DNA from 2 places in the Vreelandella sp. F11 genome. Region 2 is predicted to be linked to the other one. Evidence: predicted binding sites of a transcription regulator. Region 2 holds the regulator's gene; the other holds the start of a gene.
The links. Region 2 encodes sigma-54, which starts transcription at its own class of promoters, with help from an activator protein. Its sites were predicted from a motif close to TGGCACNNNNNTTGCTNT; they were not measured.
Positions count from the first base shown of each region.

Region 1: ACFIOZ_RS20510 (urease accessory protein UreD) is a predicted target of sigma-54. The motif match lies at 2,335-2,352, and genes of this name have one in related genera.

Region 1 covers NZ_CP170448.1:4,501,317-4,505,212, forward strand. The annotation lists gene ureC (urease subunit alpha) at 1-650, opposite strand, end outside; gene ACFIOZ_RS20500 (urease subunit beta) at 647-967, opposite strand; gene ureA (urease subunit gamma) at 1,070-1,372, opposite strand; gene ACFIOZ_RS20510 (urease accessory protein UreD) at 1,410-2,294, opposite strand; gene ACFIOZ_RS20515 (diguanylate cyclase) at 2,525-3,886, opposite strand.
Region 2 covers NZ_CP170448.1:1,851,402-1,855,297, forward strand. The annotation lists gene ACFIOZ_RS08310 (HPr family phosphocarrier protein) at 1-119, opposite strand, end outside; gene rapZ (RNase adapter RapZ) at 165-1,097, opposite strand; gene ACFIOZ_RS08320 (PTS sugar transporter subunit IIA) at 1,189-1,659, opposite strand; gene hpf (ribosome hibernation-promoting factor, HPF/YfiA family) at 1,664-1,972, opposite strand; gene ACFIOZ_RS08330 (RNA polymerase factor sigma-54) at 2,071-3,486, opposite strand; gene lptB (LPS export ABC transporter ATP-binding protein) at 3,651-3,896, opposite strand, start outside.

The DNA.
Region 1 (3,896 bases), 2.2 Mb from region 2:
ATGGCGCCCGCTTGGAGCTGGAGCTCCAGAGACTCGGGCAGGCTGGCGTTCCCTTTGCCTAGAAAGCCGATGTTCATGGGCATATCGTCCACCGCTTGCAGCATCTTGCCAATGTGCCAGGGGCCGGGGGTGCAGGTGGTGGCGTTGGAGCCTGTCGCCGGGCCGGTACCGCCGCCGAGCATGGTGGTGACGCCGCTCATCAGCGCCTCTTCCACCTGCTGAGGGCAGATAAAGTGGATGTGCGAGTCGATGCCGCCCGCGGTCAGAATCTTACCTTCGCCGGAGATGATTTCGGTGCCGGGGCCAATCACAATCTCAACATCTGGCTGGGTGTCCGGGTTACCGGCTTTGCCAATCGCGGCGATGCGGCCGTTTTGAATGCCCACATCGGCTTTAACGATACCCCACCAGTCTAGGATCAGCGCATTGGTGATCACGGTATCCATCACCGTGTCGTCGGCCCGCTGGCTTTGGCCCATGCCGTCGCGAATCACTTTGCCACCGCCGAACTTCACTTCATCGCCGTAATGGGTGGCGTCTTTCTCGACTTCAATCCACAGCTCGGTATCGCCCAGGCGCACGCGGTCGCCCACCGTGGGGCCGTACATATCGGCGTAGGCTTGCCGACTGATCTTATTGGTCGGTTTCATTGTTTACCTCCATCCAGCGCACCCATCACATCGCCGCGGAAACCGTAAATTTCGCGCTTGCCGACAAAAGGAATCAGCGTGACTTCACGGGTTTGGCCAGGCTCAAAGCGAATCGCCGTGCCTGCGGCCACGTCCAAGCGAAAGCCTCGGGTTTTGTCGCGATCAAACACCAGTGCCGGGTTGGCTTCGGCAAAGTGGTAGTGGGAGCCAATCTGGATCGGGCGGTCGCCGGTATTGGCCACTTCCACGCTAATCCGCTCACGCCCCACACAAAGCTCGATATCACCTTCTTTTAACTGATACTCACCAGGAATCATCTGGTTGCTCCTTCGTTTTGTTGTGAGGTGTAAGGAGTAAGATGTGAGGAGTAAAACCACTCACCACTCACAATTAACCCCTCACTCCTCACCCTTAACCCCTCACACAATCGGCGTATGGACAGTGACCAGCTTGGTGCCATCCGGGAAGGTGGCTTCCACCTGCACTTCGTCGACCATTTCGGCGACGCCTTCCATCACGTCGTCACGGCTTAGGATCTCGCGGCCATAGCTCATCAGATCGGCCACGCTGCGGCCATCCCGGGCGCCTTCCATAATCTCAAAGCTGATTAGCGCCACCGCTTCCGGGTAATTGAGTTTTAAACCACGCGCCTTGCGGCGCTCCGCCAGTTGGGCGGCGGAGAACAGCAGCAGTTTGTCTTTGTCTCTTGGGGTTAATTCCATGGAATATGTCTCCAGCAATGCATCACAGTGATACGAATTAAGTTAGCCAAATTCGTGGTGTATGCGCGGCGCGCTCAATCCACCGGGGGCGCAGCAGTTGCCAGGCTTGTTCACACAGCGCCCAGGCTTCGTTGCGCGAGTTGCCTAGATAGCGCAGCAGTAGTACGCCGTGGCGCACGGTGACTGCCCAGCGCGGGTTATCCGGTAGGGCTTCACGCAGGGCCTCAATAGCCGCAGGTGCGTCGGCAACCTCCACCGCCCAGAGCGTGGCCTGCACTGTGGCACCGCCCTGCCCCCAGCGCCCGGCAAAGCGAGGGTGTAGTGGGTCTAGCGGTTGGCGCTCTAGCCACAGCGGCTTGCCATCCAGGGTTAAGCGGAAGTGCTGCTCAATGCGTCCGGAAACATAGGGTAAGTCGCTGGCCGGGCGACCCAGTGCCATCACTTCCCAGCCCAGGCAGCGGGCGCTGCCGTGAAGGTCGATCTGGGTGCGCTGCTCGCCTTTAGAGCCATCAAAGGCGATGGTCTCCTGGGGCAGCCACTCAAGGGTGCCGCCGTCTTCCACACTTAACCGGGTGTGCTGCGCCCAGGCGACGCCCTGGCTGTCAGCTTTATAGAGTTTATTGGCGGCTGGGGTCGTCAGCAGTGCATGAGCGCCGCGCTCAACGTGGGCGCTAATGGTGAGCGCATCGCCGCTGACTAACCCACCCGGCGGATGTAGCACATAGACATGGCAAGCCTCACCGCGCCCTTCCGGGTAGAAAGGGCGCTGCACCCGCAGTGGCCCCTGATGGCGCGCCTGCACCATGCGTGTGGCGCCGTCGCGATGGGCGAAGGTGAGCGCTAACGAAGCTGCCCAGCGGCGGCCAGCATCGAAGCGGTGGCCAGAGGCGATGCGGGGGTTGGCGATATCGCTCAGAATCATGGGTGGCTATCGCTTCCTTACAGTGAGCTTTTCACTAACCACTGCAATTAATGCGCCAAAATGGTGAAAAACCTATTTTGCGGCCGCGGGAGGGCTTGGATCGTCGCAATAGGTCACATAACGCGCGCCTAGCGCGTACTTATCGCGCACATAACGCACCAAAAAAGAACAGACAAATACGATACGCACCAGAAAGACGCATTAATGTTCGCTGCATACCTTCAGCAACATCACTGCACCACCACTCGATCCCGCCCGCTGCGCTTCGCTTGATAAAGCGCCTGGTCGGCCCGCTGTAAGGCGTGGTGATAGTCGGGGTGGCCGTCGTGGAGTGTGACTCCCACGCTAATCGTCACATTTAGCAGCGTATCGGCGCCAGCGAGCATTGGCTCTTTAGCCACCGACTGACGCAAACGCTCAGCAAATAACCGACTGCCATCATGGTCGGTATTGACCAGCACAATCAAAAACTCTTCGCCGCCCATTCGAAATACATAATCTCCCCCACGGGTAGAGCGATCAAGTAGGCTCGCCACCTGCTGCAGCACGTTATCGCCAGCGTCGTGCCCATGGGTATCATTGATCGACTTGAAGTGATCGATATCCACCATCAATAGCGCAAAACTGTGCTCCGAGTGGCGGGCGATTTCAATTTCGCGGCTAAGCACCACCGACAAAAACTTGCGGTTGAGCAGCCGGGTTAAGCTGTCGCGACCGGCATCTAACCCGGAGGCGCGCTCCAACACATTATCGAGTAGCATCAACACCGTGCGAGCGGCGTCACGAATCTCACCAAGCGCTCTGAGCCGCTGACTAGGATCTTCATGAAGCAGAACTTCCAGCCACTCACGATCCACTTGCTGAATATGGCGCGAAATAGTGGCAATCTCCGGCACGCCCTCAAACGCATGGCACGCTTTATGGAAGTACCACAGACCAAAATCGGAATTGGATAACCGCGGCAGTGTGGCGATATTCTGCTGGGCGGCGACGGCAAACATCAGTGCGTTTTCCCAGTTCAGCAACGCCGAACGCTGGCGTTCACGCTCATCACCAATGCTCTGAGTAAGTGAAAACAACTTGTATGCCTCTTCGGTGCGCGCATTACGGTCACTGGCCACTGAGTAGGCGTGGCTCATAATTTCCATGGCCATATCGATATGGTCAGAGACATACACCGCGGCATCCCCCGGTGATAGCGGGCTTTTAAGCGTGGCGTTGATCTGCTCATAAAACGCCTGCTTCAGTTGCCGTGCTCCGTTAAGTACCAAGTTAACCGGAATTTCGATACGGGCATGCACTTGCCCCACTTTTTCCTGCTGCTCAACCAGGGACTCGAAATCAGCGTGCTCGACGGCGAACATGGCCTTCAGCCACCGCTGCATAGAGGGGTTTAAACGCTGCTCCACTTGGTCGTTGGAGAGAAATAGCGAGGCGTGCGGGTCTTCCAGCATTACGCTGTAAAAGTGGTTAGCAAAGTTTTGGCAGTGCTGCTCTACCAACGTTTCGACGGCTTGCCGCAACGGCTTAGGCGTACGCTCCAGAAGCGTCTGCCACTCGGCGGCGAGCTGATATTTATCTTTATAGCGCATACCCCACCTG
Region 2 (3,896 bases):
TGATTCTGCTTGTAAACATGTATTTTAGCCGAAAACTGTTGACCGCATTTGACCAGTTTTGTCGCCGCGCGAGCGTGTAGCCCGCGTTGATTGGTGAGTGTGAGTGTTCGTTCTGGCACCCTGGTTCCTTTTCGCCGAGTGGTGTCATTAATGGATAGACGCGTTTAAGAGGTCTCTGGTCGCTCGTTAGTTGGAGCAGAGCTGACGAGGGTGGCGGCTGACTGCTTGCTTAAGGTGTAGTGTAACCCCAGCTCGCGGTGGCGCAGTTGTACTTCGCCCATGCAGGGAGCCAACTTTTCCGCTAACTTCTCGACCATGTAAACCGAACGGTGTTGGCCACCGGTGCAGCCAATCGCGATGGTCATGTAGCTACGCTGGCTATTTTGGTAAGCGGGTAGCCAACGCTCCAGCCAGCCCAGAATGTCATTGCTCATGGCGTCAACGATCGGGTAGCTGCTTAGAAAAGCCACAATGTCAGCGTCGCGACCTGTGAACTGGCGCAGCGTCGGATCCCAATAAGGGTTCGGCAGGCAGCGCACATCGAAAACCAAGTCAGCGTCTAACGGCACGCCGCGTTTGTAACCAAACGACTCGAGTGTCAGCGTAAGCTTATCGCTCCGCTGATGCGCGACCTGGTCGGTAATGCGACGGCGTAAATCGTGCACCGATAAACGAGATGTATCGATCAACAGATCGGCCAGATCGCGAATATCCTCCAGCGTCTCCTCTTCTTTGTTGATCGCCTCTTCCAGCGTCATCTCACTATCCCGGGTCAGCGGATGGCGTCGCCGAGTAGCGGAGTAGCGCTCGAGCAGTATGCGCGCATCGGTGGTCAGGTAGATAACCTGGAAGTCGATTTTACGCTGGCGTAGCTCTTCCAACAAAGCGGGCAGGCGCTCTAGCGCGCCTGGCAAATTACGGGCATCAATGCTGACCGCCAAATGGGTGCGGTCACCCTGGTCGCGTATTTCGTCCACCAGCGATCCCAGCAACATAGCGGGAAGGTTATCAATCGCGTAGTAGCCAAGATCTTCCAGCGCCTGCAGAGCGATGGATTTACCTGACCCGGAGCGGCCGCTAATGATCACCAGTTGCATAGAGTCTCTCTGCCTTGGCCATGCTGCATTTGAAGGGGGCGAGCCAAAAATAAACCTGCCGCGATGAGCCTCAAGCAGACTTTAAGATCGATTAGGCTGCTGATTGCTCACGAATTTTGGCGGTGATGAGCTCAAGAAGTTCACGTTGACTGGCCGTTTTACGCAGTTGCTGGCGTGTGTCCGCATCATTCATGATGGTGGCTACTTGGCCAAGCAGTGAGAGGTGCGTGTCATCTGCTTCTTCGGGCACCAGCAGAACAAACACCAGGTCTACCGGGTCGCCGTCGATAGCGTCGAAATCAATCGCTTCTGACAGTTTTAAAAAGCCAGCGATAGGGGCTGTGCAGTGGGGGCTACGCGCATGGGGGATAGCCACACCGTTACCAATACCCGTACTGCCCAAGCGCTCACGGCCGATTAAACGGCTAAACACTTCTTGGCTGTCCAGGCTGGGAATATTTTGGGCAATAAAGGTGCTGTAAAACTCCAGCACCCTTTTTTTGCTGCCCCCGGGTACGTCAAACAGAACGCGTTCCGGGGGGAGTATGGTTTCCAACGTCATTGAATTAACGCACGCCTGCGCCTTGGGCGCGAGCTTGTGCTTTTTCCTTATGTTTAACGAGTTGACGGTCGATTTTGTCCGCTAGGGCATCGATAGCGGCGTACATATCACTGTCCATGGCTTCCGCATGTAAATCCGCGCCTGCGGCGTGCAGCGTACAGGCGGCCTGCTGGCGCTCTTTCTCCACTGATAAGGTGACTTGCACCGTGGTTATATTGTCGTAGTGGCGCTCTACACGCTCAAGTTTTTCGTTGACATAGTCACGCAAGGCGTCAGTCAGTTCTACGTGATGACCAGTGATATTAACTTGCATTGACGTACTCCTTATCCATCGGACTGTACTTCGATTGTAACCCTTTTTGCCGCGTTGCAAAGCCCTTGTCGAGAGTTTCCCTTAAACGGCATCAGGGTCTAGCGTAAACGGCGCCGTTCGCTGGAGGAGGGGATGCCCATGGCTTCGCGGTATTTAGCCACCGTGCGACGCGCTACCTGCACCCCCCCTTCGCCTAATAGCGTGACTAAGCGGCTGTCAGAAAGCGGTTTGCCAGGGGGCTCCTCTTGAATGAGTTTTTTGAGCCGCGCGCGGATGGCGGTACTGGAGTGGCTGTCGCCATCCTGGCTGCTCACTTGGCTGGAGAAAAAGTACTTGAGCTCAAATACACCGCGTGGGGTATGAATATATTTCTGCGTCGTTACCCGTGAGATAGTCGATTCGTGCATCTCAACGGCTTCAGCGATATCTGCCAGTATCAGCGGCTTCATGGCCTCTTCGCCGTGCTCTAAAAAGCCAATCTGACGGGTGATGATTTCACGACCCACCCGCAGCAGCGTATCGTTACGGCTGGAGAGACTCTTGATCAGCCAGCGCGCTTCCTGGAGGTGCTCTTTGAGAAACTGGTTGTCATCGCTTTTGTCCGCACGCTTAATCAGGCTGGCGTAGTCGGGCTGAATACGCAGCCGTGGTAGGGCCTCAGGGTTGAGCTCCAAATGCCAGCCTTCGTTATCGTGGCGGACGACTAGGTCGGGGGTCACATAGCTGTCGTCGGTGTCGCCGTAGGCGCTGCCTGGGCGAGGATCCAGGCTGCGAATCAGTAGAATGACATCGGCCAACTGTTCGTCGTCGAGCCCTAGGCGGCGTTTCAGCAGGCGCATGTCATCCTTGCCGAGCGCTTCAAGAAACTGACGCACTAGGCGGCGGGCGGGTACCAGCAGCGGCGTATCGTCGGGAAGAGCGGCAAGCTGCAGCATTAGGCATTCACGCAAGTCGCGGGCAAATATGCCGGTTGGCTCAAACTGCTGCAGCTTAAGCAGTGTGGTTTCCACTTCCCGCTGACTAAGCCCATCAATACCCTGGGCTCGTAGGCCTTCACGGATATCGTTAAGTGGCTGAGTCAGGTAGCCGTTTGCATCTAGTGCGTCGATTAGGCTCTCCGCGACAAGCTGCTCGCGGGCGCTGAAGTCGGTCATGGCAAGTTGCCACAGCAGGTGCCCATGTAGGCTCTGTCCGGCCGCTTGGCGTTCAAAATCGGGGCCTTCGCTGCTGCTACCTCCCTGGCTACCCATATCTTGATAGGTATCGGACCAGTCGCTATCTACCGAGAGCTCCGTAGGGATGCTCTCTGACCACTCTTCTTCCTTAGGCTCGCTGACAGCCTGCTCACTAAATTCATCCTCCTGCTCCAGCATGGGATTGGCATCTAGAGCCTGCTGAATTTCTTGACGAAGATCCAGCGTCGAGAGTTGCAACAGCGCAATCGCTTGTTGCAACTGGGGCGTCATGGTCAGCTGTGTGCCGATACGCAGTTGGAGAGAAGCTTTCATGACCATCTGAGAACCACTCGTTAATCAGAAGGCTCCACACTAGTGCGAGTGAGTGCCTGGTGCAAGTGCAATAAGCATGCCATTGGTAGTAAAGTTGTTGCAGAGCGCTATTTACAGAGCCAAAAAATAGGTTTATGGGCAGGTGGTGATTGTAGGCACAGTTGATTAGTTTAAAGGCGAAAATCAGCACCCAGATATACGTCTCTGACCTTCTGATTATCGAGAATGGCACTTGGTGAGCCGCTGGCAATGATTTGCCCATCACCGACGATATACGCAATATCGCAAATATCCAGGGTTTCACGCACGTTGTGGTCGGTGATCAGTACACCGATATGGCGCTGCTTCAACGCACGGATGATGGTTTTAATCTCGCCTACCGAAATGGGGTCTACGCCCGCAAAGGGCTCATCCAG